One region of the Bacillus safensis genome, then DNA from elsewhere that is predicted to be linked to it. Evidence: riboswitches for the same ligand, from Rfam matches in the RefSeq annotation. Region 1 holds a riboswitch; each other region holds the start of a gene.

Evidence for each region. Region 1 has a riboswitch for thiamine pyrophosphate ahead of thiT (energy-coupled thiamine transporter ThiT). Riboswitches for the same ligand answer to the same signal wherever they lie in the genome.
Region 2: another riboswitch for thiamine pyrophosphate. It lies ahead of thiC (phosphomethylpyrimidine synthase ThiC); the one in region 1 lies ahead of thiT (energy-coupled thiamine transporter ThiT).
Region 3: another riboswitch for thiamine pyrophosphate. It lies ahead of tenA (thiaminase II); the one in region 1 lies ahead of thiT (energy-coupled thiamine transporter ThiT).

The regions. Positions count from the first base shown of each region.
Region 1 covers NZ_CP154909.1:2,730,656-2,733,938, forward strand. Annotated here, with positions in the region: rRNA gene AAYR28_RS14080 (16S ribosomal RNA) at 1-1,111, opposite strand, end outside; TPP riboswitch at 1,547-1,648, shown strand; gene thiT (energy-coupled thiamine transporter ThiT) at 1,747-2,322, shown strand; gene AAYR28_RS14090 (hypothetical protein) at 2,415-2,603, shown strand; gene AAYR28_RS14095 (GNAT family N-acetyltransferase) at 2,563-3,117, opposite strand; gene AAYR28_RS14100 (flotillin family protein) at 3,260-3,283, opposite strand, start outside.
Region 2 covers NZ_CP154909.1:2,418,489-2,421,771, reverse strand. Annotated here, with positions in the region: gene AAYR28_RS12455 (YhcN/YlaJ family sporulation lipoprotein) at 102-719, shown strand; gene AAYR28_RS12450 (LysE family transporter) at 765-1,397, opposite strand; TPP riboswitch at 1,633-1,741, shown strand; gene thiC (phosphomethylpyrimidine synthase ThiC) at 1,868-3,283, shown strand, end outside.
Region 3 covers NZ_CP154909.1:3,516,184-3,519,466, reverse strand. Annotated here, with positions in the region: gene AAYR28_RS18120 (type 1 glutamine amidotransferase domain-containing protein) at 1-481, shown strand, start outside; gene AAYR28_RS18115 (hypothetical protein) at 623-1,750, shown strand; TPP riboswitch at 1,807-1,910, shown strand; gene tenA (thiaminase II) at 1,998-2,684, shown strand; gene AAYR28_RS18105 (ECF transporter S component) at 2,681-3,280, shown strand; gene AAYR28_RS18100 (ABC transporter ATP-binding protein) at 3,255-3,283, shown strand, end outside.

The DNA of each region.
Region 1 (3,283 bases):
CGTTGCGGGACTTAACCCAACATCTCACGACACGAGCTGACGACAACCATGCACCACCTGTCACTCTGTCCCCGAAGGGAAAGCCCTATCTCTAGGGTTGTCAGAGGATGTCAAGACCTGGTAAGGTTCTTCGCGTTGCTTCGAATTAAACCACATGCTCCACCGCTTGTGCGGGCCCCCGTCAATTCCTTTGAGTTTCAGTCTTGCGACCGTACTCCCCAGGCGGAGTGCTTAATGCGTTAGCTGCAGCACTAAGGGGCGGAAACCCCCTAACACTTAGCACTCATCGTTTACGGCGTGGACTACCAGGGTATCTAATCCTGTTCGCTCCCCACGCTTTCGCTCCTCAGCGTCAGTTACAGACCAGAGAGTCGCCTTCGCCACTGGTGTTCCTCCACATCTCTACGCATTTCACCGCTACACGTGGAATTCCACTCTCCTCTTCTGCACTCAAGTTTCCCAGTTTCCAATGACCCTCCCCGGTTGAGCCGGGGGCTTTCACATCAGACTTAAGAAACCGCCTGCGAGCCCTTTACGCCCAATAATTCCGGACAACGCTTGCCACCTACGTATTACCGCGGCTGCTGGCACGTAGTTAGCCGTGGCTTTCTGGTTAGGTACCGTCAAGGTGCGAGCAGTTACTCTCGCACTTGTTCTTCCCTAACAACAGAGCTTTACGATCCGAAAACCTTCATCACTCACGCGGCGTTGCTCCGTCAGACTTTCGTCCATTGCGGAAGATTCCCTACTGCTGCCTCCCGTAGGAGTCTGGGCCGTGTCTCAGTCCCAGTGTGGCCGATCACCCTCTCAGGTCGGCTACGCATCGTCGCCTTGGTGAGCCATTACCCCACCAACTAGCTAATGCGCCGCGGGTCCATCTGTAAGTGACAGCCGAAACCGTCTTTCATCCTTGAACCATGCGGTTCAAGGAACTATCCGGTATTAGCTCCGGTTTCCCGGAGTTATCCCAGTCTTACAGGCAGGTTACCCACGTGTTACTCACCCGTCCGCCGCTAACATCCGGGAGCAAGCTCCCTTCTGTCCGCTCGACTTGCATGTATTAGGCACGCCGCCAGCGTTCGTCCTGAGCCAGGATCAAACTCTCCGAGGTATGCAGGATGCATATCACACATGCGTTGCTACACGATGTAGCGAACTTAGCATGTGATCATTTCCTGCCTCGCCAGTTTGACTGACTACCTATGAAGTTTCATAGGATTTTTTTATAAAAACTCGAATTAACAGGTACGTTTTGTCTTGTTTAGTTTTCAAAGATCATCTTCGTCGTCTCTCAGAGGCGACTTTATTAATATAACATTCTATCAAGATAAAGTCAACAACTTTTTTCTTAATGTTATTTATCAACCGCGCTGTTTCAGCGGCGAATACAAATATAACACCTTTTGAAAGAAGAAACAAGTATTTTTTCTAAATAATTTATTTTTCCTTATCTCTTCCTATATATTGATACAAATGCTGCTTATCTCGGGAATTGTCTATTGTTGATCCTGCAGGTCTTTAGTATATTTATAATAGATTGAAACTAAATAACCGCAGGGGGAGCTTTGTGCTGAGAGTGAACATTCGTTGTTCTGACCCTTTGAACCTGTCAGTTAATACTGAAGTAGGAATGTGGAATCACTTGAATACATACGGTGTATTCAAATCGATATGTTTTTCTATGAATAACATACTCATCCTTACACGGTCTCTCCTTGCTCAATTCATGAAAAAGGAGATTTTTTTATGCAGCAATCAAATCAATTGGTACGACTGATGGAAATCGCGATTATGACTTCACTTGCTCTTGTATTAGATTACTTATCAGGTCTCTTTTTAAGAATGCCCAATGGCGGTTCTCTTGCGCTGATTATGATTCCCGTTATTCTCATGTCTATTAGATGGGGAATATCTACCGGATTTATCATCGGTGTGTTAATCGCAGGTCTTCAGCTGATGAATAGCCCGATCATCGCTACACCTGTTCAAGGATTCCTCGATTACTTCGTTGCATCCGTTGTCATTTCTTTAAGCGGCCTGTTTTCTGGACTGATCAAAAAAGCCATTCAGGATCAAAAGCGAAAACAGCAATTCTTCTATATTACCTTAGCTGTTTTTGTTGCTAGTTTATTCAGACTGCTGACGTTCTTTATTTCTGGCGTCGTTTTCTTCTCTCAATATGCACCGAAAGGAACACCAGGATGGGTCTACTCTTTAATTTATAACAGCACATATATGGTTCCTTCATTTATTATTTGCAGTATCGTTCTTTGTATACTCATCCCAAGTGCATCTCGTTTGGTTTTTCCTCGTCAAAAATAACCGGCTGATTTCAGCTGGTTATTTTTTTATGCATAATTTGCTGCTCTATGGAATCTATTAATAATAGAAGATTTCATGCTGGAGGTACGACAATGAGCCCTTACTCCATTATGCTGTGCTGCTATATTCTCAGTCTTGCTTATTTTTTGGCAGGTTTCTATGAAGCTTTAAAAATAGCAGGCGTGAAAGGAAAAGTAGAAGCTTCACCGTTTATTTCTTACATGCTGCTTGCTGTGCTCTTCACTTTTTTCTCTCATTATTACTGGAAGCTGACGATTTAATCCGCTGTACATGGTTATTCAATATAGAGAGCTCCCATCCATACCCTATTTCATTATGGTTCTCGCCAGCCAGCTCGAACTGGCTGGTAACGACAAAACTAGGTTGAAGTTTTTGATAAAATTGTTTTGCCGAATTTTGCTCAAACACCCATAGCATCAACCTCTGATACCCTTTTTCTATTAAATAATCGACACCTTTAGCAATTAAAGCAATACCCGCACCTGATTTCTGTTTCTGTTGTAATAAATAGATGGCATACAGCTCTCCATCATATGTAGAATAACGTTCGTCACGTTGTTTTCCGAAAGAAGCAAAACCAAATACGCCATCCGCATCTTCTGCGACAAACGTGCCTTCAAGCGATCTTTTTCTCCAGCTCTCTTTCCGATCTTTTATATTTAAACCATCCAAATAATCCTGATTAATAATGCCTTGATAAGTCGTTTGCCAGCTCTTCACATGTATTTCGGCGATTTTAGGAATATCTTGATGTACAGCATGTCTCACCTTCATCCGCACCACTCCTTTTAGTTTTTTACACCCTATCTTCATTATCATAAATTCCTATTACGTAGAATTCAATGGTCTGTATTTCAATGGTTAAAACTTCTTCTATAAAAAATAGACACCTTCTGCTGGAAGGTGTCTATTGATTTTATTCTTCTATTTGAGTATCAGC
Region 2 (3,283 bases), 310 kb from region 1:
TTTGTTTATAACTGACAGCTTGATTTTTTTCCTAACTGTACATGCTAAAACAGAGCCTGTTTCGCGCTCATGAGATTGAATTTGTACAGGGGGTTTTTCGTTTGAGACAAAAATGGCAAAAAACAATCGCATTAGTGCTTCTTCCTATTGGTTTAACGGCATGTGGTGCAAATAATAACGCAGGTGTCGATACACGTCATAATCAATCAGGCCAGCCGGTTGGTTATCATTCAAATCAACGAGCAGAAGACAACAACCAAGATCATCAAGGACCAGTTTCTGAACTTATGGAGGGAATGAACGGGAGAAATACAACAAATGTTGATTACCGTACACGTCCTCAAACGGATGATCGAATGCCTCTCACAGGTGGAGATGGACGCTACAGTCATGGAGATATGAATTATCATAACCAAATGTCGTTCTCAGGCTATGATAAACAAGAGAACATTCAGCGTTCAAGAAAAATTGCCAACCGCGTCAATAAAATGAATCACGTGGCAGACTCTCAAGTCATGGTGACGGATGAGAATGTGTATATTGCCATTAAATCAGATGGCCGCCTGACGTCAGAAGGCGTATCACAAGTAGAAGAAGCAGCGACTCGTTATGCGGATGGAAGAGCAGTCCAAGTCATAAAAGATGAAGGTGCATTCACACGCTTTAGAGACATGAGAAGAACGCAATTTGAAACAGGCCAAACAGGCATGACCCGATAGTTTGACACAAAAAGGCTAAAGTTCATCACGAACTTTAGCCTTTTCTTAAAAATAAACCTTGATGCCTATATAAAATTCGTAAAAGAAATAACAGCCAAACCCTAGTAATAAAATACCAGCAATAATGGATGTCCACTTGATCATCGTCCGATTCATCACTTTTCTTGTTAACGATACAAGTGTGAGAAGACCGATGTCATGAAGGAAAATCCCTGCCAAGATACCGCCGGCAGCCAGCATAAATTCAGATGAATCTGTTTTTGTATACGCATCCGCAAGTACAGCACCAAAAACAGAAACCCAGAACACAAGATTTCCAGGAGATACCGCCACGAGCAAGCCGTTTCGATATGTTTTTGCGAATGATTTATTGACCTTTTCTCCTGCTAAATGGATATCTTGATCCGCGTGTTTAATGGAGTCGTATGCGAGAATCATTAAAAATACAGCTCCGATCAGCCAGAGCGGGATTTGAACAAACGGCAAAGATAAAAACTGAGCAAATCCAGCATATAAAGCCAAGATAAGTAATAAGTCTATGGTCATACCGCCTGCTCCGACAGTTAAACCATGAAAGAATCCGTTTTTGAGTCCCTGTTTTGTCATTTCAACCGTGATCGCTCCAACAGGCAGAGCAATTGAGAATCCTACGACGATAAATGTGAGAAATGTTTGCAATCGACTAGAACTTCCTTTGAATAAATTGTATAAAAATTCTCCGTTTAGATTAATTATACATAATAGGAGAAAAGGATCAACGATTATTTCAGATTTAATTGAAATGAGAGAGACAGATCATGTATAGAAATCTGTATATCAATATAATCCATAAAGCTTGTAGGGGAAAGGAACTATTTTCCTGAATCTTCTTTTCTTCATGATGTCTCTATGCTACACTGATGTGGAAATCAATAAAAATGACTAGGGGTGCCCGTAAATGGGCTGAGAGAGAAGCATAAACTTCTTAACCCTTTGGACCTGATCTGGCTCGTACCAGCGTGGGGAAGTTGAAGATGATGCATGTATCCTATCAATGATATGCATGTTTATTTCTGACGACGAAACCAGGTTCTTTAAATAGAGCCTGGTTTTTTGCTGGTGCTGATTCCATCCTGTCCGGTGACAAGAAGAAAAGGAGAGAACAGCAAATGAAGGAAAAGAAAAGTGTCCCATCCAACCAATCATTATTATCCAGCTTTGATGGCAGCCGAAAGGTGTATGAGAAAGGATCAAGGCCCGATATCTTAGTGCCGAAAAGAGAGATTGCGCTCTCACATACTGTGACAGAGGCGGGCGACATAAAAAATGAACCAGTCCGTGTATACGATACGAGTGGACCGTACACTGATGAGAACGTTCATATTGACGTCACAAAAGGATTAAAGCGTCTTAGGGCAGCATGGATTGAAGAAAGAGGAGATACAGAAAGCTATGAAGGGCGTCATGTAAAACCGGAAGATAACGGATATCGGTCAAGGGAGAAGGAGTCCTTCCATTCTGTCCAAACTGATTTTCATCATAAGCCGCTCCGCGCGAAACAAGGAGCGCGCGTGACGCAAATGCATTATGCCAAAAAAGGCATCATTACGCCTGAAATGGAGTTTATCGCAATAAGAGAAGAGCTAAGCCCTGAGTTCGTTAGAGAGGAAGTAGCGAGCGGAAGAGCCGTTATTCCTTCGAATATTAACCATCCAGAAAGTGAACCAATGATTATCGGAAGGAATTTTCATGTCAAAATCAATGCGAATATTGGCAATTCAGCTGTCACGTCATCCATTAATGAAGAGGTAGAAAAGATGACATGGGCGATCAGATGGGGGGCAGATACAATGATGGATCTGTCTACTGGAAAGGATATTCATACAACGAGAGAATGGATCATTCGGAATTGCCCAGTTCCAGTAGGAACCGTTCCTATTTATCAGGCCCTTGAAAAAGTGAATGGAGTCCCAGAAGATTTGACGTGGGACGTGTACAGGGACACATTAATTGAACAAGCAGAACAAGGTGTAGATTATTTTACAATTCATGCGGGCGTGCTGTTAAGATATATTCCGCTAACAGTTGATCGGGTGACCGGAATTGTTTCAAGAGGCGGGGCAATTATGGCAAGATGGTGTCTTGCTCATCATCAAGAGAATTTCCTCTACACGCACTTCGAAGACATTTGTGAAATTATGAAAACGTATGATATTGCCTTTTCACTTGGAGATGGACTAAGACCAGGTTCGATTGCTGATGCCAATGATGAGGCGCAGTTTGCAGAGCTGGAAACGTTAGGTGAGTTAACAGAGATCGCTTGGAAACATGATGTGCAGGTGATGATTGAAGGGCCCGGTCATGTGCCAATGGATAAAATTAAAGAGAATGTGGACAAGCAAATGGACATTTGCAAGGAAGCCCCATTTTATACATTAGGGCCTCTTACAACAGATATTGCGCCGGGGTATGATCACATTACATCCGCCATCGGTGCGGCCATGATCGGCTGGTACGGAACAGCCATGCTATGCTATGTAACGCCAAAAGAGCATTTAGGTCTGCCGAATAAAGAAGATGTGAGA
Region 3 (3,283 bases), 790 kb from region 1:
TGAAGGTGTCCCAGCGCAATATCAAGATGTATATGAATTACTTCAAGACACAAAGGCGCTTACAGATGTGAATCCCGCTGATTATGACGGAATTTTCTTTGCTGGAGGGCACGGCCCTATGATCGACTTTGCGTCTAATCAACTGGTAGCGGATGCGATCTTAGCAGTTTCAGATAAAAATGGTGCGATCGGAGCCGTTTGTCATGGCGTTTCAGCATTCGTTGATGTGAAGGATGAAAATGGCAAATCATTTATCGAAGGCAAAAAAATCACAGGCTTCACAAACGAAGAAGAGGAAGCCGTGCAGCTGACATCAAAAGTTCCATTTTTATTGGAAACAAAACTTCGTGAGCAGGGGGCAGCGTTTGAAAAAGGAGACGCCTTTGCGCCATTTGCTGTCGTTGACGGACAAATCATCACTGGACAAAACCCGGGATCAAGTGCAGAAACAGCACGCTTGTTTGTCAAAACTATTGCATAAAACGATCAAAAACCAGTCGTGACTCATGCGGCTGGTTTTTTTGTTATAAAAATGTCCCAAAAAAGACCAAAACAGTAATTAGAATAATGGTAAAATAATCACAGGGTAAAAAACCCAAATGAGGAAAAAGGGGATGTTCCTGTGAGAGCATTTTATGTCAAAATCACCGCAGCTTTACTATCTGTTTTACTCGTCGCAACAGGTTTGTTGTCACCAGCATTAAAAGCAGAAGAAGCACCGAAATCAGAAGGGAAAATATCACCACTGACGGAAAAAGCGATTCAGCAAGTGCAAGAATCGTTTGAAAAGCAGGATGAAGGAACCGCTATTCAACAGAAGCAAGTGAAAAAATCATTTAAAGTGAATAAGAAGAAAGGAATCAGTATCAAACGAAAAGCTGCTAAAGAAGGCAAAATGCGCACGTCTGCCGTTCGCTCCATTGATGGACTAGCTATTAATCAATCGGCTGTCTTAACAGAGGACGACCCAGTTGATTTATGGTTTTTAAGCACATCTTCACCTCAGGCACTCATCAGCCGGATTACCTCTTCAAACCCTGATTATTTTGTTCAATTATTTGTTGTTGATTATGAAACAGGACAAGCCTACCCGACAGATTTGATTCAACCGGCAGGCAGCCTGCTTGGATTGACCAACTTACCAGCAGGTGATTATGCATTCGGTATTACAAGCGGCGGAGAATTTGGAGATTCCTACACGATACAAGTAAATGCAAAAAACCCGCCCAATTTCACGGGGGCTGTATCTCTTTCGTCCACCTTGCAATATTTTGTAGCTGAGTATGCAAACGGTGATGTATTTGCAAATGGTACAAAAGTATACAATAAGCAAACAAAGACAGCAAATTATGAATGGGAGCGTGTTTTTTATTTCTCTTATGATGGAAAATACGAGCAAAGAACTCATTCAATCTCAAGTGTGAAAGTAAAAAACATTTCGGCTCCTGTGTCATACTCAGCTCCTTATGCGAGCTCCTCAGAAGCCATCCTCGTTTACTTAGATGTTGAGACATTGTTTATGTACCATCAATCATCATATGCAAGCGGGCAATATTACCATGATACCTTTGTTGATACACTCGGGAAGACAACACCAAGACGCTTAGATATTGATGATATGACAAATTACGGTGATCATATTTTAGCTGTAGATTTAAAAACAGGAAAGCCGATTGATTTCTTCAGTGTGCTGAATTTCTACTATGCTGCAGGGATCGAGAAGCTGCCAACAATCAGAACGTTGAATTAAGAAAGGCGGTTGACATCAAATCGCCACATGTGTAGAGTAAAGATAATTAAATGACAAAAGTCCACTAGGGGAGTCATGTATGACTGAGACAAGAGAAAATCTTGGACCCTTTGAACCTGATCTAGTTCGTACTAGCGGAGGGAAGTGGAGCTGGACCTTGTCTTATTCATGATTGAATTGATAAGAAGGCCGCTCCATTTGGGGTGGCTTTTTCATTTATTCAACTGAAGAAGAGGAGGCTTTTTTTATGACATTTTCTACGCAATTAAGGAAAGAAGCAGAACCGTTATTTGAAGCCATTTATCAGCATCCGTTCGTCAGAGGCCTGGCAGCAGGAAAGCTGGAAAAGGAACAAATCATTCATTACGTCAAACAAGATGCAGAATACTTACAAGCATTCATTAAAATTTATGCAGCAGCGCTCAGCAGATGTACAGACAGAGAGGATATTGCGTTTTTTCATCAGCAGATTGCGTTTGTACTAGATAGTGAGACGCATCCTCATCAAAACCTTTGCCGAGTGGCAGGAGTAGCATATGATGAGCTCCAAGGTGCTTCTTTGGCTCCGAGTGCTCATCACTATATTCATCACATGCTGCAAGTCGCGCAAGAAGGCACGCTTGGTGAAATCATCGCTGTCCTGCTTCCATGTCCTTGGACATATTGGGAAATAGGGAAACGAATGCTTACAGATGTGCAGCCAGACCCGTCACATCCGTTTTATGAGTGGATCACGTTTTATGGAGGATTAACCGATTCTGTTACAGGTGAGCTTTGCAAGCGGCTCGATCAGTTGGCGGAAGCAGCAAGTGAGAAGGAAAAGGAAAAAATGAAACAGCATTTTATCTTAAGCTGCCAGCTCGAGTACAAGTTTTGGGAAATGGCCTTTACTGTTGAAGAGTGGCCAGTTCAACTGGAGGTGCATACATCATGACATGGAAGATGAAAGAAGTCGTCCTTGCAGTGATTTTATCCGTTGCGTGCGGTGTGATCTATTTAGGATGGTCCACGCTATACTTACCGATTACAGCACTTGTGGGCCCAGCAGGAGGCAACATCATGTTTGGAATATGGGTCATTGCCAGTCCAATCGTTGCATATATCATTCAAAAGCCGGGAGCTGCTCTGATTGCGGAAACAGCCGCCGCTGCTGTGGAATTATTGACAGGAAGCCACTTTGGACTTTCAGCTCTGCTGATTGGTGTATGCCAAGGGCTTGGGGCAGAAATCGCCTTTGCTCTTTTTGGTTATAAACGGTATCGCATGTGGACACTGATGCTCTCTGGTGCCTTTGCCGCTATCGGAGCGATGTCTTACAGTTTCGTGGCAAAAGGCTTTGGATATTACACGCCTCAAGTTTTACTTATGACGCTTGTGACTCAAATCATTAGTGGAATGATACTTGGCGGCTGCCTTGCGAAAGTGGTGGTGGACGCACTATCCAAAACAGGTGTACTGAATCAATATGCCATCATGAAAGAAAAACGAAACAAAGGTGAACAGCATGAATTCATTTCTCGCGTGCAATGAACT